Regions from separate parts of the Solibacillus sp. FSL K6-4121 genome, predicted to be linked through region 1. Evidence: riboswitches for the same ligand, from Rfam matches in the RefSeq annotation. Region 1 holds a riboswitch; each other region holds the start of a gene.
The links. A riboswitch is a leader RNA that binds a small molecule or an ion and turns the genes downstream of it on or off. The one in region 1 is predicted to bind cobalamin.
Positions count from the first base shown of each region.

Region 2: another riboswitch for cobalamin. It lies ahead of MHH95_RS09630 (hypothetical protein); the one in region 1 lies ahead of MHH95_RS06935 (ABC transporter substrate-binding protein).
Region 3: another riboswitch for cobalamin. It lies ahead of MHH95_RS00680 (DUF4430 domain-containing protein); the one in region 1 lies ahead of MHH95_RS06935 (ABC transporter substrate-binding protein).

Region 1 covers NZ_JBBOCS010000001.1:1,354,921-1,361,771, forward strand. Annotated here, with positions in the region: gene MHH95_RS06915 (diguanylate cyclase domain-containing protein) at 1-93, opposite strand, end outside; gene MHH95_RS06920 (DUF1934 domain-containing protein) at 288-731, shown strand; gene argS (arginine--tRNA ligase) at 728-2,395, shown strand; gene MHH95_RS06930 (acyl-CoA dehydrogenase family protein) at 2,680-3,849, shown strand; cobalamin riboswitch at 3,952-4,143, shown strand; gene MHH95_RS06935 (ABC transporter substrate-binding protein) at 4,284-5,240, shown strand; gene MHH95_RS06940 (FecCD family ABC transporter permease) at 5,224-6,231, shown strand; gene MHH95_RS06945 (adenosylcobinamide amidohydrolase) at 6,231-6,851, shown strand, end outside.
Region 2 covers NZ_JBBOCS010000002.1:40,797-47,647, reverse strand. Annotated here, with positions in the region: gene cobS (adenosylcobinamide-GDP ribazoletransferase) at 1-181, opposite strand, end outside; gene MHH95_RS09640 (bifunctional adenosylcobinamide kinase/adenosylcobinamide-phosphate guanylyltransferase) at 185-727, opposite strand; gene MHH95_RS09635 (ABC transporter substrate-binding protein) at 791-1,744, opposite strand; gene MHH95_RS09630 (hypothetical protein) at 1,731-2,291, opposite strand; cobalamin riboswitch at 2,451-2,632, opposite strand; gene MHH95_RS09625 (Fur family transcriptional regulator) at 2,685-3,095, opposite strand; gene MHH95_RS09620 (metal ABC transporter permease) at 3,092-3,958, opposite strand; gene MHH95_RS09615 (metal ABC transporter ATP-binding protein) at 3,975-4,721, opposite strand; gene MHH95_RS09610 (isopropylmalate synthase) at 4,832-5,065, shown strand; gene MHH95_RS09605 (leucine-rich repeat protein) at 5,190-6,851, opposite strand, start outside.
Region 3 covers NZ_JBBOCS010000001.1:113,952-120,802, forward strand. Annotated here, with positions in the region: gene MHH95_RS00680 (DUF4430 domain-containing protein) at 1-2,844, opposite strand, end outside; cobalamin riboswitch at 3,008-3,205, opposite strand; gene MHH95_RS00685 (DNA/RNA helicase domain-containing protein) at 3,484-3,666, opposite strand; gene MHH95_RS00690 (hypothetical protein) at 3,810-4,064, shown strand; gene MHH95_RS00695 (type I restriction-modification system subunit M) at 4,349-5,965, opposite strand; gene MHH95_RS00700 (hypothetical protein) at 5,984-6,851, opposite strand, start outside.

The sequences.
Region 1 (6,851 bases):
TGGCGTAATTTTAAAGTGATTGATAAATGGCCAGTAAATTAATAGAGTAAAAGTAAATAATATACAAAAATAAGACAATATTTCGATAAACATAATTAACTCCTTTATAAAATAATCATTACTCTTTTCTACCCAAAATACTATAAAAATGATTTAAATAACGAAAAAATACTCAAAACTAGATGATAAAAGTACTAAGGTAAAGTTTAAGTTCGATGTTGCTTAAAGAGATGAACTTATCCTATAATAAAAAGGTTATAGAAATATATGCATAGGAGCTGACTGCTGTGGCGAACGAGAATGGGAAAACAGTCAAAATTAAGCTAATTTCCTCCATCATTCCTACCGAGGGCGAGCTTGAAAAATATGAAATGTGGCTGGAAGGCAACTGTGTAGAAAAAGGCGCAAATCATTATTTACGCTATGAAGAAATTCAGGAAGAGACACGAATTCAAACGACGATAAAGCTAGATGAAGCGAAAGCCTTAATAATGCGAAGCGGTGGTGTCAACATGCGTCTTCCCTTAAATCCGGGTTTACGGGAAAATGGACATTATGAAAGTCCATTCGGATCATTGCCAATCGTTACCGATACACATCAGTTAGCCATTGAAGTAACACAAAGCGAAAAAGTATCAGGGCGTTTTAAAACGCAATATGATCTTATAATAGGCGGTAATTCTGTCGGACAATACACATTGGAAATTCAATTTACGGAGGTATATTCATGAATGCAGTAGAACAATTACAGCAATCGATTAAAGACGCTTTAAAAGCGGCGATCAATCAGGCAGGCTTAGTCGAAGCTGGCACAGAACTAAATATTCACCTGGAAACACCAAAAGACAAAGCAAACGGTGATTTCGCCACAAACGTAGCGATGCAATTAACTAAATTGGCGAAAAAGCCACCACGTGCCATTGCAGAAAGCATCTTAGAGAATGTAAAAACAGAAGGGACAGATATCGAAAAAATCGAAATCGCAGGTCCTGGCTTCCTAAACATCACAGTTCGTAAAGACTTTTTAGCAGGTGTAGTAAAAGCAGCATTCCAACAAGGTGAAAATTACGGTCGTTCTACTGCAGGAGCTGGTGAAAAAGTACAAGTCGAGTTCGTATCAGCGAACCCAACAGGCGACTTACACTTAGGACATGCCCGCGGTGCTTCTGTAGGGGACTCTTTATGTAACGTTATGGATTTTGCCGGTTTTGATGTATCTCGTGAGTACTACATTAATGACGCAGGTAATCAAATCAACAATTTAGCGTACTCATTGGAGGCACGGTATAAACAAGCATTAGGCATGGATGCCGAAATGCCGGAAGATGGCTACCACGGTCCAGACATTATCGCTATTGCAGGTAAGCTAGCTGAAGAATTTGGTGCTTCAATTTTGGACAAAACAGAAGAAGAACGCTTCAAATTTTTCCGTGAGCACGGTTTAAAATTAGAATTAGCAAAACTACAAAACGATCTTAAAAACTTCCGTGTTGAATTTGACGTTTGGTATTCTGAAACTTCATTATATGAAAACGGCAAAATCGATGTTGCATTAGAGAAACTAAAATCAAATGGACATGTATTTGATGAAGATGGAGCAACTTGGTTCCGTTCAACTACATTTGGCGATGACAAAGACCGCGTATTAATTAAAAACGATGGTTCATTCACATATTTAACACCAGATATTGCTTACCATGAAGATAAATTACGTCGCGGATTTGATAAATTAATCAATATTTGGGGTGCCGATCACCACGGTTATATCCCACGTATGAAAGCAGCGATTGAAGCACTTGGCTATGAGCGTGAAACATTGGAAGTGGAAGTAATTCAAATGGTTCAGCTTTACAAAAACGGTGAGAAATTTAAAATGAGTAAACGTACAGGTAATGCTGTTACAATGCGTGAGTTAGTGGAAGAAGTAGGTCTTGATGCAGTACGTTATTTCTTTGTAAAAACTGCAGGGGATTCACACATGGACTTCGACCTAGATTTAGCAGTATCACAATCAAATGAAAACCCAGTGTATTATGCACAGTATGCGCATGCACGTATTTCATCTATTTTACGTGCAGCAAGCGAGCAAGGTTTTGAGGCATCATTGGAAAACCTAAACTTACTAGTAGCAGAAAAAGAAGAAGATGTTCTGAAAAAGGTTGGTGCATTCCCGCAAATCGTGGCAGATGCAGCGAAACACCGCACACCGCACCGTATCGCAAACTATATCCAAGACTTATCAGCAGCATTCCACAGCTTCTACAATGCAGAAAAAGTATTAAATCAAGACAATAAAGAGCTAACTCAAGCTCGTTTAGCGTTAATTACAGCAGTAAAAACAACATTGGCAAATGCGTTGAAATTAATCGGCGTAAGTGCACCTGAGAAAATGTAATCCAAAATTTCACGACACTCTATTTTCTATTAACGGAAAATAGGGTGTTTTTTTTCGAAATGCGATGTTTCTACTTTTTAACTGAGCCTTTCTACCTTTTGTTGTAAAGGTTCTCCTTTCTCCCGCCACCGTTCCACTTTAAATTGGAAATTACCCCCTTATTTATTAAGTGAATAAATCCCTACAAAGAAACTAGGGATATCTATTGACTTGTAAATTTCTGAAACGTACTATTAATTTGATGAAATAACTACGTAAGACAACAGACGAGGGTGGTGCTTTTCATGAGCAAGGAATTATTTATTGAAACGGACGAGCAGCGACAATGGTTGGAAAAGCTCGAAACAATTTCAGAGAGTATAAAACAATTGGCTCAACAAACAGATGAGCAAGCGACATTTCCATTTGAAAATTTCCAAAAGCTACGCGAAATTGGCTATACAAAAATAACGTTGCCAAAGGAATACGGAGGAGATGGCTTCACCGTATATGATGCGCTTTTACTACATGAAACGTTGGCAAGCTATTGCGGAAGTACGGGGTTGGCAGCTTCGTGGACAATTCAAAATGTAGGCGAGATTTTTGAAAACCGTTACTGGAATCCTCAAAAGCTTGATTGGTTTGGTGGAGAAATTGCAAATGGTGCGACAGTAAATCGTGCAGTAAGTGAGTTTGCGATGGGAAGTCCAGTGCGTGGTGGGCGTCCGGCGACTTCCGCAAAACGTGATGGCGAACATTATATAATTAACGGGCGTAAAAACTATACGAGCGGTGCACCGGATCTCGATTATTTTTTAGTATCTGCATGGATTGAAGATGAGGATCAGTTAGGGTTTTTCCTTGTTCCGAAAACAGCTGAAGGAGTATCGGTCGAAAACACGTGGGATGTGGCATCAATGCGCGGTACGGGAAGCGATGATTTAGTGCTCGTCAATGTACGTATTGATCAGACGAACTTAGTGGAAATCCCAAACTATACAACAGGCTTTAAGTTGAACGGCTGGTTACTGCTTATCCCAGCGACTTATTTAGGGATTGCACAGGCAGCACGTGATTATGCGGTTGATTTTGCGAATAGCCATTCACCAAATAGTATTCAAGGGACCATTGCACAATTGCCGAATGTTCAAACGCTCATCGGAGAAATGGATTTAGCATTAACAAAAGCTCGTTTTACTATTTATGGAGTAGCAAGACTGTATAATGACCCGACGAAGAAGGCGACCTTAGTTAACGAAATCAATATTGCTAAACATGTTGTGACAAATACAGCGATTGAAGTCGTTGATAAAGCGATGCGTTTAGTTGGCGCAAAGAGCCTTCAACGTTCCAACCCACTTCAACGCTATTACCGTGATGTACGTGCAGGCTTACACAATCCACCAATGGATGACATTACAATTAAGCGTTTAGCAGAGACAGCAATTGAAAACAATTTAAAAACAAAAGAATGAACTGTTATTTAATACGCAGAAACTGAATTATAAACAAATTATCTGAAACTTTGGTAATTTTGCATACAATTAATGAAATATCCGCTATAATAATATTATTAATTAAATATGTACTATAAAGGTTCTTACTATATCTAATTAAAGTAAGAAGTAAAAGGGAAATCGGTTCAAATCCGATGCGGTCCCGCCACTGTAATTGCTAGTTTTGAGCTATATGCCACTGAAATTTTCGGGAAGGCAGCTCATAAACGTTAATGCATAAGCCAGGAGACCTGCCTTTATAATGCCCGATTAATGCCTACGCGGATAGGATGTGGTAAATGAATTTTTTATTTGAATTTATTTGCTTTCATAAAGCTTCCTAGTTTGTAGGAGGCTTTTTATTTTTGTTTAAAATTACAGGTTAGAACAATTTTAGGAGGAATTAATTACATATGAAAACTTGGCAACGACTTTCTTCAACAGGAATTATCTCCATTATGCTCCTTGCAGGGTGTGGGGTTGAAGAAACAGCAGTAGAAAAAGATACAGCTCAACAATCGATAGAAACTGTTGAGGAACAAGCACAGTTCCCTATAACGGTAACGGATGCTTTAAACAAAGAAGTGACAGTGGAAAAAGCTCCTGAACGCATTATTTCCCTTATTCCATCCAATACAGAAATATTATTTGGCTTAGGCTTAAATGAACAAATTATTGGGGTATCTGACAATGATAATTACCCGGAAGAAGTTCAGACAAAAGAAAAAGTTGGTGGGATGGAATTTAACTTGGAACAATTGATTGCATTGCAGCCAGATCTAGTAGTAGCTCATGAATCAGGTCTTTATAGCTTTAACGAAGAAGGTATTGCGCAACTTGAATCAGTTGGCATTCCTGTATTTGTAGTGAAAAATACTACAACATTTGAAGAAACATATACGACTATTGAACAAATTGGGCAATTAACAGGGAAAACCGCTGAGGCAACAGAGATGATTGCATCCATACAAAAAGGAATTCAAGACATTGAAGTTAAAGTGGCTGATTTAGAAGAGAAATCTGTGTTTATCGTAGTGGGCACAGAGCCGGACTTATATGCAGCGGGACAGGAGACATTTATTAATGAAATGCTAGAAGTATTAAATGTAGAAAATGCAGTACAAGAGCTTGGGTGGCCGATGTATAGCTCTGAGCAATTTGTTGACAGTAATCCGGACGAAGTGATCGTAACATATGAAAACGACTATGAAAGCATCGTAAATAACTCTGCCTATAACGAAATGGATGCAATTAAAAATGGCAATGTTCATGTCGTAGATGGGGATACGACGAGTCGCCAAGGTCCACGTATTGTAGAAGGTATTGAATCACTAGGTGAGGCAATTTATCCAGATGTATTTAAAGAATAGAAAATATATATATGCTTATGTTACTTCCATTGCATTGCTTCTTTGTAGCTTGTGGATCGGAGTATCATTTGGAACGGTTAATATCCCCCTTTCGACATTATGGGATAAAACGACAGATCCGATAGCTTACAGTATACTGTGGAAAATTCGAATGCCACGGGTAATTTTAGCCGCAATCGTTGGTGCATCACTGGCGATTGCAGGGGCGGCTTTCCAGGGGCTATTAAAAAACCCTTTGGCCGATCCTTATACGTTAGGGATTTCATCAGGTGCATCAGTCGGAGCCGTTATGACAATTTTTTTAGGTATCTCGATTCCGTTTCTTGGGGCATTTACATTACCAGTATTCAGCATGGCAGGTGCCGCATGTACAATGGTCATTGTATTATCATTTGCCCGACTTGTGGATCGTTCAATGAAAATGGAAACGTTAATTTTAACAGGAATTATATTTAGCTCGTTTTTAGGTTCATGTATCTCATTAATGGTTGCTTTAACGGGGGAAGAGCTTAGAGCGATTATTGGTTGGCTGCTTGGGAGTGTATCGATGCGCGGCTGGTCATATGTAAATATGATTTTACCATTCATGATTATCGGTACGAGTATTATATGGTTCAATCGCCGTGAACTGAATGCAATGATATACGGAGAGGAACGTGCTCAATACTTAGGGGTAAATGTGAAGCGCAGTAAATATATGATTTTAGCAGGTGGCTCCATTTTAACAGGGTCTGCTGTAGCAGCATCCGGTACGATTGGTTTTGTCGGTTTAGTTGTACCGCACATGATTCGTCTATTAGTTGGAGCCGATCATCGACATTTACTGACATTATCCTTTTTAAACGGTGCGAGTCTACTCGTCATTTGCGACTTAGTATCACGGACCATCATCTCACCTGTAGAACTCCCAATTGGCGTAATTACTTCGTTTATTGGTGCACCGGTATTTGCCTATATTTTCTTTAAGCAACGTAGAAAGGTTGTTGCATAGTGTTAAAAGTGAACGAATTGTCAGGTGGTTATGACGGAAAACAGATTGTGAAAAATATGACGTTTCACGTGGAAAAAGGTAAAATCCTCGGGATTCTTGGTCCAAACGGTAGTGGAAAATCGACATTATTAAAAATGATCAGTGGCGTTTTAAAACCTACACGGGGGGAAATCCTGATTGAAGATCGCCCGATTAATAGCTACGATAATAAACAATTGGCAAAAAAGATGGCTGTTCTTCCTCAATTAAACGCCAGTGTATTTACGAACAGTGTATATGACGCTGTTTCACTGGGCAGATATCCACATCAAAGGGGCTTTTTTTCCACATGGTCAGAGGAAGATGAAAACCTTGTAAATCGTGCAATGGAAAGCACCGGGGTTTCGCATTATAGAAATCGACATCTGGAGTTTCTTTCAGGTGGTGAGCAACAGCGTGTATTTATTGCACAGGCACTAGCTCAGGATTCGGAGCTGCTTCTTTTGGATGAGCCGACAAATCATTTGGACATTGCTCACCAGAAGCAAATTTTAGATATGATTCGAATGCAAGTCGAACTTAATGGATTAACGGTTGTATCAATTTTTCATGATATTAATTTGGCGTCGCTATATTGTGAT
Region 2 (6,851 bases), on a different contig from region 1:
TTGAGATGACAAAAATGCCGCCACTAATGATTGAACCGATGAGTAAACCAACAATCGGTAAAAAGGCGTACATCCATGTAACGGACTTTGCATTCATATCAAGCTGCTTCTTAATTGGGATTGCCGAGAAGAATTGCCATGCTAATAAAAATCCTGTAAAGCTATTTTTCAACTTGCCCACTCCTTATTTCCATTGCTGTACAAGCTGATATTGTACTTCATATGCTTCATCACTATGTTGGACAATCCACTGATGAAGTTCTCCCAACAGTTTACGATATAAATTTACCTCATCATAATGTGAAGGCAATTCGTCTAACACTTCATTTGATACAACTATTATTGTAGCACCTTGCTGATGCCAAGCTAGCAATTGCTTTTGCAGCGATTCAATACAATTATTGATATATTCGCTATTTTTGCCTTCTGCTTCATAGTTGAAAAGTACATTTGAAAGCCAGGTTGTCACACATTCAAAAAGCACGACTGCCTCTTTTGAAAGCTGTTGAATTGTTAAAGGAATCTGTACTTGCATTTCCACCGTGTCCCAGTTAGCGTTTTGGTTTTGACGGTCACGCTGATGGCGGACAATCCGTTTTTTCATTTCATCATCAAATGATACTCCCGTAGCGACATAGTAAAGCAACTTATTTTCGCCTAACTGCCTCGCATAGTTCTCTGCAAAAGCACTTTTCCCGCTGCGTACACCACCTGTTATAAAAATCAATCGTATGCCTCCTTTCCAGTTCAAAAAAACATGCCAACTAAGGCATGTTCTTCTATTCTATAACTATTTAAACAGCTCTGGGTATACTGATTGTGCCATAATTTCAACGGCTTCACCAATACGCGGTCCAGGACGTGACATGATATCTCCGTCCACTAAGTAAACTGCCTGCTCCTTGACTGCTTGTATTTTATTCCAGCCTGTACGTCCTAAAATTTCTTCAACCGCATTTTCCATATAAGTCGCAGGTGAAATAATAATTTCAGGATTGCGAGTAATAACATCCTCTTCTGTCACACTAATCCAACTCGTCTGATCAGCATAGATATTTTCGATATTCGCATAATCCATTATTTCTTGCTGGAAAGTACTGTTGCCGGTTGTCCAAAGATCCGGAGCTGGGGACACTTCATAATACACTTTTTTCTTCGTATCGATTGTTGCTGTTTTTTCTTGTACTGTCTTAATTTGTGCTTTAATATCGGCTACAACTTCTTCACCTTTCTCTTCGATACCCATTACTTCTGACAACTGAATAATATCTGAGTAAACATCATCGAATGTCGTGGCAGAAGCAATAACAAATACTTTCAGACCCGCATCTTCCAGTTGAGCAATTTGTGCTTCCTCCCCAATTGTATATGCCACAACTACATCCGGATCTAACTCCAGAATTCGCTCTGCATTGATGACCGTAGAAGTCGAAACTCGTTCAATTTTTTGTGCTGCTTCCGGATATGTATCAAAGTCTGTTGCACCGATTATTTGCTCACCAACACCCAGTTCAAACAAAATTTCTGTATTGCTTGGCTGTAGTGAAATAATCGTTTCCGGGACTTCATCAAATGTTACCTCAACACCACGGTCATCGACAACTGTATAAGGAGCGCCATCATTTTTGGTTGTAGCTTGCTCCTCATTTTTAACGTCCTTATCTGTTTTTCCCTCATCAGATCCACATGCTGCTAGTAATAACGTTGCTGCTAAAGCAACGACCCATTTGTTATTCAGTTTCATTTGTTGTAACCCCTTTTTTCTTTTTTGTCGGATAGGATTTTGAGATAAATGGAATTTCCTCTTGCTGATGCTGTTGATTCATATAGACTGCCATGACAAAAAATACATTGGCAAGCAGCCCGAGAAAATCAAACAGAATTTCATCCACTTCTCTTTCTTCGCTTACTTTATGTAATGCTCTGTAAGACTTTTTCGCCTCGCTGCGGCAAATATGAAGTCTTGCGGCACTTTCGATTCCTTGTGGCAGGACAAACTGCTGAATCGTTTCCCCAACTTCACTTACATAAAAATCGTATCGATCGCTTAACCATTTTAAATCTTCTGATGTAATGGCTAATTTACCGCGGACCGAACCATTGGCATGGTAGGCTAATGGTTGAATCTTCTTTAAATCTTCAAGCACAATCTGACCTAATACATCATCAACTAATGTTGGAAATACTACGCCGATTCGCGTTGTTAAAGAATCGGTCCGAATCTCGTAGTCCACACAGCTTGATTTTTCCCGCATAAACGGATAGCAGGAATAACGAATATCCTTTTTCATAAAGTTCTCCTCACTTCAAGTAGTACCTCCTCGCAATTATTGAGTGAACGAAAAAAAGCCACCCATAAGAAAATGGATGGCTTCAAAAATCAATAAAAGGGTGCAAAACGCTCATTCGATCAATGATTGCCGTACATTCTCTTTAATTCCGAAGAGGGATGTTACGATAAGAAAAAGATTGGTCTCCTGGCTCTGCGTTTCACTTTACTCACAAGTACCTTCCCGCTATATTAGCAGTGGTATTACACTTATTTTCATCAACGCTTACAGTTACGGATATAGCTTCGGATTTACACCGAATTCCCATTTATGCATCATGCATCTTTTTCCTGCAAATCTATTCAATTTGTCTTTATCACTTTAGCATATAAAAAATTTTATGCAAACTAAATTTTATAAACATTCAGGACATTTGCCGTAAATCTCAAATTTATGCGCTTCTACAGCATACCCCGGCAACTTTTCACCAAGCATTTCCATTGGACAGACGGACAGCTCTTTTACTTTACCGCAATCACGGCAAATAAAATGATGATGATGGTGGTCTGACTCACAATGCATGCGGAAGTTGCGCTCACCGTTTAATTCCGTTTCTTCCAAAATATCAAGCTCAACAAAAGTTGCTAAGTTGCGATAGATTGTATCGAAGCTCATCCCAGGGAAATCCTTTTTCAATACTGACAGCAAATCACGGGCAGTCAAATATTTATCCGTAGCTGCAAACATATCCAAAATCAATTCTCGTTTATCGGTCTTTTTATAGCCGTTTTCCTTTAATATTTCCCACGCGCGCGTTGCATTCACAGTACTTCTTCCCCTTTCGATTTAATCGATACTTTTAGCACAACTTTTTTAATAAATATAACTAACAATAAAATAATGATCGATGTGACAACAATTGTTCCACCAGGTGCTAAGTTTAAGTAAAATGCAGAAATCAATCCAATAATTACTGCCAGTTCTCCAAATACAATGGCCAAAATAATGGCTTCTTTAAATCCACGGGCCAACCGCATTGCAGCAGCTACCGGTAATGTCATTAGGCTTGAGACAAGTAGAATTCCTACGATACGCATACTTGCGGCAATGACTAATGCGACGACAACCATAAACAACAGATGAATCCACTTTGCAGGTAAGCCACTCGCTTTAGCATATTCTTCGTCAAACGATAAAACAAAGAGCTCTTTAAAAAACAGCACTAAAAATAATACGACAACGACTGCAATCGCCATCACTACATACAAATCCTGGCGCGATACAGCGGAAACTGAGCCGAATAAATAACTCATCAGATCTGTATTAAAGCCACTTGCCAATGAAATTAAAATCGCGCTAATTCCGATACCACCTGACATAATAATCGGAATTGCAAGTTCTTCATAATGTTTATACAGTCGACGTAAACGCTCAATCAATATCGAGCCACTTACAGATGCCACAATACCTAGATAAATAGGGTTTAGCAATGCTAGCCCTGCAAATGACTGACTTAAGTAAAGACTTCCGGCAATACCGGCAAGTGTTACATGCGATAATGCATCTGCTATTAATGACAATCGACGAACAACGATGAATACACCAAGAAGTGGTGCAATCACGCCAATAATCAATCCCGAGAAAAAGGCATTTTGTAAAAATTCATAGTTTAATATTGCTTCTATCATAATGGCGGTCTACTCCTTAATGAATCTTTCGAACAGAGTGACCATTCCAGCTAGCGATCTGTTCTTCCGAAATTGTATCAAAATCATTTTTATATCCGTGGAAATGGATCGATTGATTTAGGCATGCTACATGACTGACACGATCCGAAACTGTATCAACATCATGCGTAACTAAAATCATCGTCATATTGTGATGCTTATTCAAGTGTGCAAGCATATCATAGAATGCCTGCACATTTTCGCGGTCAATTCCTACTGTAGGTTCATCTAAAATAAGGAGCTTAGGGTCTGACACTAAAGCACGTGCGATAAAGACGCGCTGCTGTTGGCCACCGGAAAGCTGCCCAATATTACGCTTCAAATATTTTTCCATACCGACATCCTTTAAAGCACCTTTTACTAAAATGTCTGCATCTTTTGGATAGCGTTTAAATAATCCAACTTTTTGAACCAAACCGCTTTTAACAACTTCTTCAACGGTTGCAGGGAAACCGGAATTAAAGGCATTGGACTTTTGCGACACATAGCCAATCCATTCGCGGTGTTTAAAATGGTTCGCTTGTTCGCCAAATAATTTAATTTCTCCAGACATTGGCTTCAATAAACCTAAAATTAATTTTAAAAGTGTCGATTTTCCAGAGCCATTTTGCCCCATTAACGCCAAAAAGTCGCCCTCATGAACACGTAAAGAAATATTTTTCAATGCTTGTGTGTATTCATATTGAAATGAAACATCCTTCAATTCAATTAGTATTTTTTTCATATCATTCGCTTCTTTCTAATTCAAAATCATTACGATTTACATCATGTTAGTATAATAGACTTTTTGGTTCATGTAAAGGAAATAAACTTGAAAGGATGATGACTATCCAAATGTTACAATGGTTTGAAAATCTTAAGAGAATGAATGACCGCCAGCTGCAGAATTTTGCAAAACAGCAAGGGCTTGATTTGACGATTGAAGAAGTACAGAAGCTGCAGAAAGTCTTGAAGCATGCAAATATTAGCTGGGCAATTACCGGGATTCCAAAAGAAGTTCAAAAGAAAATCCACAAAGTGCTTGGGGATAAACGTTATAAAAAATTAATGAAATTAGTCGGTTTGTAATTTAGAGGAATTTATAATCAATTTTCTATTGCCGCTTTTGCTATTGCAAGGCGGCGTTGATTATTTTATTTTTTAAAGCAAAAATCAGCCGTAATACGACTGATTTCTTTTTATATCTAATTGTTTATTTTTCCATTACTTTCAAAGCCTTATCTAGCATCCCAACAAATTGACCGCGTGTAACAGCGCCGTTCGGATTAAATTGGCCGTTACTTCCCCCCACAATATTAAGATCTGCAAGTGCAGCAATATAGTCATACGCCCAGTAGGTACGTGGAACGTCAGGGAATGTTTTTTGCCCACCTGGCGTAAAGTTTGATGCAAGCACCAAAATTTTTGCCATTTGACCGCGTGTCAGTGTATCATTTGGTCGAAATAAACCATCTGCACCGTGAATAACCCCCGCCTGTTGCAGCTTGGAAATGGCCGCATAGTTTGGATGATTCGCAGTTACATCTTTAAAATCCACTGGTGCTGATTTTGATTTTAATTCATACACCTTCTCTAAAATACTTGCCACATGCTTACGTTGCATCGGGTCATTTGGGCGGAATGTACCGTCGGGATATCCGGAAATAATTCCTTTTGCTACAAAATCGGCAATTGTATCCTTCGCCCAGTAATTTTCTGTATCTGAAAATGAACGACTTGATTGAGCAGGCTGATCCGTTGCTGGTTGTTCGATTTTTGGATCGTCTTTTTCTTTTTCGTCATTAACCGGTGCCTCAGCTTCACCTTCATAAACAACCCGCTCTTGTCCCTTCCAAGTCACATATAACGTCGTAGGTTTAGTAATGACCGTATCCCAATTCGACCAAATTTCTGTAAAATTCTTATCCGTATATAATTGATCTACTTTTTCCATCACTTTATAGTAATCAGTTCGGTAATTTCTACTTGTCGCCGTATACGACAAAATTTTCGTAGCAGATCCTTGTAGTACGATAGCCTGTAGCGGATTATCAATCACTACGTTGAAGGGCAGGTTCTTCACTTCACCCGGTACCTTTAAGACAGTTAGCTTATTGTTCGCAAATGTACCATCACCAATTGTATGGAGAGAAGTTGGCAGTGTTGCTTCTTCTAGCCGATTATACATAAAAGCAAAATCCCCGATTGATTTGACAGTAGAAGGCAAAATTAATTTTCGAAGCTCATTATGAGCAAAAGCCTCAGCTCCAATTGAATTCAACTGTTTCGGTAATTTCAGGTTTGAAATCTGATTGCCTCTGAATACACCTGCCTCAAGATTTTTTACATTGTCGCCAATTGTTACGTTCTTTAGAATATTGTATTCAAACGCATACTTTCCTATTGATGTAACCGTAGATGGTATGGTAACAGCCTCTAATCTATTCTGATGAAAAGCCCCTTTCCCAATACTTTTCAGTTTTGCCGGCAGTTTTAAACTATTTCCCTTATTCGTGATGTAGTTACCCTTAAATGCATAATCTCCAATTACCTCTAAATCACGTGGTAATGTAAAATCACGATTGTTATTGTCATAATATACACCTGATAAGGCATGGTCTCCAATGACACGAACCGTATTCGGAAGTACGACTTCTTTAATAAATGGTCTTGAAAAGTCAAACTCATGACCTAGCAAGCTACTACTATAGGCAAATGCATAGTCGTCAATTTCTGTCACAGGTAGACCATCAATTTGATTTGGAACAATAATCTTTGTTTGCGCTTTTTTAAATGTATGCCCTGTAACACGTATTTCCGGTTTTCCATTATGCGTAAACTTTACATAAAGAAAATTTCCGACTTTTTTACTTTC
Region 3 (6,851 bases), 1.2 Mb from region 1:
TGTTGGTGGTGTTACTGTTGAACCTTCACCTGTTGAACCGCCACCTGCACCTGCTGAACCGCCACCTGGTGACCCGCCTACATCTTCACCTAAATCAGATGTGTAGACCCAACTTACAACATCGCCTGCTTTTAATTGATACACATCTGCTGATACTTCTGGGAATGCACCGTTAACGCTGAACATCCAGCCGCTTAATTTACCACGATCAAACTCGTTAACGCCCGCAATACCTGCAACATACATCCCCATTGATGTTTGTCGTGCATTTAACGCAATATTTTTTGCCTGTGTAACACGTTTTAATAAATCAAATGCTGTTTCATCTGCTAAAATTTCAAACTGCTCACTTGGTAAAACAACTTCTGATGCAGATACAGTGATCGACATCGTTACCTTACTATTCGTTATTACTGGTGGAGCCGTTGCGCCGCCATCTGTACCTGGTTTCCCTTGATCTGGTTTCCCTGAATCAGGTTTCTCTGAATCTGGTTTTTCTGAATCAGGTTTTTCTGGTGTTGGAGCTGGAGTTACTGCATTTTCTGCTACTGTATAAAATGTTGATTTTCCATTTAACGCATCCGCTAAAGCGATATACACTTGCTCTAATGCCATTAAATTCGAGTTTGTTTGCGACGCCTTATACAGTACGCCACCATCTTTTAGAATATAGTTATCTACTAAGTGACCTACGATATTTACGTAGTCATCACCTTTTTTATAAGACCATTTTGTTGAGAATAAATCTTCCCCCACTGCTGCTAGACCTGAAATAATCGCTGCCATTGAGTTCGAGTTATCTGTGAAGCCTTTTGCTTGATAGTTCGCATGTACAGCCGCTACCGCTTTGTCAATCGCTGCTTTTACTGCTGGGTCATCTTTAAATGGTGAAAGTGCAAATAATGTCCACCCTGTTGCATCGTTATCACCAAAATAGCCTGTTGTTTTATTTTGTAAAGCTAAAATAGCCTCGATCTGCTTTTGTTGGTCATACTCTGCATTAGCTAGCTCTAACGCGATTAAAGCGAATGCTTCACCCCAAATTGTCGAGAACAGACCGTTTTCCTTTTGCATTGCTAATAAATCTGCTACTTGATTGCGCCCTTTAATGTTTAATGGATCTAAACCTAATGCTTTTGCTGCAATAATTGTGCCCGCAATCTTATTTGTATCATTTTGTGATGCTTCTAACGGGGTTGTAAAGAACGTACCTGCAGTTGTTGGTGCAGTTGTCCAGTCGTATGTGCCTGCATTGACATTTGCTGCCTTCATCGCTGTTAACATCCAAAATGCGCTATGTGATTCATTTACACGTGCCGTTACAGTTTCTTTATTTGCTTGTAAGTATGTTGCGCCTAATTTTAATGCATCTTCCGCTTTTTTACGGTTTTCTGCTGGTTGCTCATCTGGTGTAACCAATAATGATTCATACGTACGAATAATGCGAGGGAACGAGGCAAGTTCTTTATTGCCGTTATCCGTCAAAATAGTACCTGGTAAATCTTTTGTAAAGCGAAGTTCATAATTTCCTTCTACTACTTCCACTGCAGGAATCGTTACTTCACCTTGTGCATTTGTAACATATTTTTTTCCGTTATATTCAACAGTTACGTCTGCTAAATCCGTTATATGTGGTCCTGAAATATGCTCATACAAGTAAGATACTGTATTATATTTACCTGTCACTTTAATTTTTACGTCTGTACCTGCCACTACCGTTGTTGGCATATCAATGATTGGATTAAACGTAATTTTATCGACAGATTCAGCACCTGAATACATGATTAAGTTGTACTCTGGGAATTCATAATTTTCTATAACTGAAGATGCATTAATATAATCCCAGACAATTGTATCGCCATTTTTAATTTCAACGTCTTTTCCATAAACATCTGGATATTCCCCATTTACTTTGTACATCCAGCCACTGCCTACACCTAGGCCTTTTTCACCGTCTACACCAATATTTTTAAAGTAGCCCGTTGAGTCGCTGTAGTCATACGTAATTTTATGGGCATCTAAAATTTGCTGTGTTACTTGTGCAGCATTAATTTTACCGTTACCTTTAATTTCAAAGTCTTTTACATTTAGTACTGTACCTGCAATGCCTTCAACACGGAAATTCACTTTTAAGTCATTTACAGGTTGAATTGAATCGACAACTTTTACTGAAATTTTTTGCTCTTGTGCACTTAATAATGCAGGAGCTAGTAGCTGTAATTCATATGTACCAGGTGCCGCTTCAATTGCTAATGTTAATTGTTGTTCGTCCTGCTTAGTAATATTTGTAATTGTTAAACCATCTGGCGTTATCCAATTTTCTAATGTTGCTGCCTGTTCAGTAAATAAATCCCCTTTTACAGACACTTCAACAAGTTTCTCGCCCTCTTGTTCAGACGCCTGTGCCTCTAACATTGGCGATAAACTATAATAAACAGATACTATATCATCTGCTTGAAGTTCATAGCTTCCTAAACCAAGTTCAGGTGATTCACCGTTAATCGAATAACCCCAACCATCCCAATGACCTAATGAACCCGATACTAAACTATTAATTGATTTTACATACGGGCCATAATCGCTAGTCACGACTTCAAATGGGATATTTGCAGCTGTTAATGTTTGCTGTAACGCCTCAAGTGCACTTGCTCCCTTTGTTACGGATATATTGGAGTTGGCAATAATATTTTCTTTTAACCCTTTTACTTCTAGTTGCACACTAATTTGTTCCACTTGTTTCTCTAAATTTTCTACCTGCTCAGCATCTACCGTTGCTGGCGCTATAAGTGATACCATTAGAACAAGTGTTAATGCTATATGCAACCACTTTTTCCAAAAATCCATGCAATAAACCTCCTGAAAGTTTTTCATGAATAATGTTTTGCCATTAACCCAATACAAAAAAAAAAGCCATTCCTCAAATTGAGAAATGGCGGAAAACAGAAAAAAGCATATAAAAATACCCGTTCATCTATTTGCCGTACATTCTCCTTATTCCGAAGAGAGTTAATACGATAAAAATAAGTCAGGTCTCCTGGCTCGTGTATCATGTGCAAGCCTTCCCATTGACTAGAGGCATTTTTCCTCATTTAACAGTGGCATATTTTACACAGTCTTCTACACTTACAGTTGCGGATACAGCTTCGGTTTCACACCGAATTCCCTATTATGCTCAATTAAGAGCAACCTATTTCTGCAAAACATATTCAATTGGAATTTATTTTAACACAAAAATATGATTAGCATAGTACTTTTTTCAGAATACTATAAAAAAGAAATTTTTGAATTACTTAACTGTTTAATTTTACTTGACGGTTACATATGTCCGTTTTATTTATAATTAGCAAGTTTATATCGTAATAAAGGTAACTTGAATAAAGAAAAGGAGCTAATTTTTAAGGATTCCCCCCCTCACAGGCATTGGAAAAAGGGTATTAAACAAGAGACCAACTCCCATTCAATACCCCTAATCAAGCAATTCATTTAAATGTCTTCTCTTTGAAATGAAAGCAATTTATCTCGCAGCGCTTCATCACTTGCGTAAATATAGAGCCCTTTAATACCACGTTTCATTAAAATATTGATGGAATTTAGGACAATCTTTTCTTTCGCTTCAGTAACATTGGCAATACCCTCTGTACCTGTATAAGCACCCTTATCCGTCAAGATTGCTAAAGTTAAGATTTGGATGAAAAAAGTTAAAATTGCCTGAAAATTTTATTGATATTATCAAACAGTTAATAGTCTTCTTGTATAATTTACCATATAATTATAAGTGTAATATATTATTATTGAATGGAGGAATTTACATGATTGGGTTAGAAAAATCGATTATTTATGAATTAGGTACATATGAAGCCGAAGTTTATGACGTTGAAGTTTTTAATTACGAAGACGTAACCATCTCCATCACTTTAAAAAAGTATATGGAACAACAGTATTCTGCGGATTATATTATTGAGGTAGAAGATCAAATAATAAATGGCGTAACAGGTATCTTCTCCACTAAAGAAGAGGCTTTGTTTACTGCTGAAAAGTTTATATTGGAAGCATTGGTTAACTAAAATTTTTAACCCCCTAAACACTGTTCTTTTCTATTTGAGGATAATGCTAGTATAAAGAAAGTTCAAAACGTTTACGTCATTCTTTCATTAAAACAACAATGGACATATACACAAATAGCACTCAAGTAGCAGCTAATGATGCAGTTATCAAAAGCTCATAAATTACATTGTAATTTTAAATTATTTTAGTGGTGTTTTAAATACTCTTCGTTGAAATAGTAAAAACATCAAAACCTCTGTTTTTTAAAGGTTTTGATGTTTATTGGAATCATTAATTTACATGATTATTTTTCTAAAAGATCAATAAATTTGCTAAGTTCATTTTTAGCTTTGTCAGTTGTTCCATTCAATTCACTCATAAGCTCAAACAATTTCTCATATGAATTCATAATATCTACTTGAACTTCCTTCAATTCTTGAGCCACTTGTGAAAGTGGAATAACTTCTTCTTCTTCAAACATGTCGACATAACGTGGAATGTTCAAATTGTAATCATTTTCTTTGATTTCATCCAAAGATGCCACGTGAGCATATTTCTCAACGTCTACGCGGTTACTGTAAGTTTCTATAATTTTGTTGATATTTTCAGGAGAGAGTTTGTTTTGGTTCTTGCCTTTTTCAAACTCATTTGAAGCATCGATAAATAAAATATCTTTATTTTTTCGAGCTTCACGACCTTTGAACACTAGCACACATGTGGGGATACTTGCCCCATAGAACAAATTAGCTGGCAATCCAATAACTGTATCTAACAGATTGTTGTCGATGATATTCTTACGGATTTTCCCTTCAGACGCACCACGGAAGAGTACACCATGTGGCAACACAATAGCCATTGTTCCAGCTTTATCTAAATGGTACAGTCCATGAAGAACAAAAGCATAATCTGCCTTAGATGCAGGTGCTATACCATAACCCTTGAAACGTGAGTCTTTTTCTCGGTCAACGTCTTTTGTATCCCATTTTTGAGAATATGGGGGGTTAGCTACGACCGCGTCGAACTTCAAAGGAATTTGTGTGCCATCTTTTTCAGCAAACGGCCAGTCAGCATCAAGTGTGTCTGCACGATTCAACTCCATATTTCGATAGTTAACACCATGCATCATCAAGTTCATGCGAGCTAAGTTATAAGTCGTAGTATTCAACTCTTGGCCGTAAAAATCAACGCTTCCTTCTTCATCACCATTTGGCAATTCTTTTTGAACTGTCAAAAGAAGTGAACCTGATCCCATTGTAGGGTCATATACGCGGAATTGATCTCCAGTAACATCTGCATTGATCGTGACAATTTTCGCCAGTATTTGACTAACTTCATGAGGTGTATAGAATTCCCCACCTTTTTTCCCTGCATTGGCAGCAAACTGTCCAATCAAATACTCGTATACGTCACCCAAAATGTCACGTCCTGAATTATCTTTGAAAGTGAACTCGTTAATCATCAAAACGATATCATTCAAAGCCTTCGCACGTTCATTTGTACTTGAGCCAAGACGTGTGTCCCCGAGGTTAACATCTGAGAATACGTTAGCAAATTCAGCTTCAGCGACTGCGTTACGTTTGGCATTTGTATTGAATGAGTCAAACATGTCTTGGAAGTCACTAGCTTTGATTTTGTGATTTTCAATTTTTGATACGATTTTGTCCCAAGTATAGGCTGGATCAATCGCATATCCGATACCTTTACTAATTTCTTCAAGGTAATCCTCTTTTTCAGTGTCATCTGTCACTTCGTAGAACTCTTCCAAATCATTGACTTTTAAGTATTCATCCTGATTTTCTGATAAATAGCGATAGAACATAAATGGCAAAATATAGTTCTTGTACTCACTTGCATCCATTGTACCACGCAGTTTGTTAGCCATTTCCCATAGCTTCGATGTAATATCTGTAGCATTACTCATTTGTGTAATCTCCTTTTCTTATACAAACATTTGTTGAAGTAGTGATTTCTTTAAATCTTTGAGTGAATTTAACTCACGCTGATGAAGGGTAATAAGATTCGTCAAATGATTAAAAAAGGCAACTATTTTGTTTTGTTCATCAATATCTTGTGATATATAAATAGTACCTTCAAGAAATCCTAAATCCGTAATGTTAACATTGTTTCTCGCACCAATATTTACCAACGGACATAAATAAGCATCTAGTCTACCTTTATCTTCAAAATAGCTTTGAATAATACTTGAATTTATACTCGGGATACTATGGTAAACACAATACAAAGATGGAACAATTCCATCTAATCCTTTGTTTGTTCTGATAATTCCATTAGGATAACCCTTTATTGGTGACTTTGTGTATATTACATCACCTGACTTCACTACTCTGTAGTTTTTAACCGACTCTTCTGTTGACCGCAACCCAAAGAATATATGTTTTTTTACTAGCTCAGTTCCTAATGATGCAGCTAGTACATCATCTTGTGTATATTTTCCTCTATTATTTCTTTCATCTGCAGGAAATAATAATTCTGACAACTTACGCTGTTCCCAAGCATCGGTAAATCCTTTTAAGCGAATTTCAGGAACATTTGCTCCATCTTTTGGAAACATTTTTTTGAGCATGCATTTTTTCACTATTACTAACTTGTCATATTTACTCTCATGAAGAGTGATAATATCGTCTATTAGTTTTAAGAAGCTACCAATTTTTGTTTGCTCATCTTTAGAATTTGGCAATTCAATATTTAAACTTAAAAGATTTTCGGGTTTAACAGATTGGCGTTTTGTAACAGTCCCTTCTTCAAACTGTAAAGCTCGTTGTTTAAAGTTTTCACTTTTAACTATT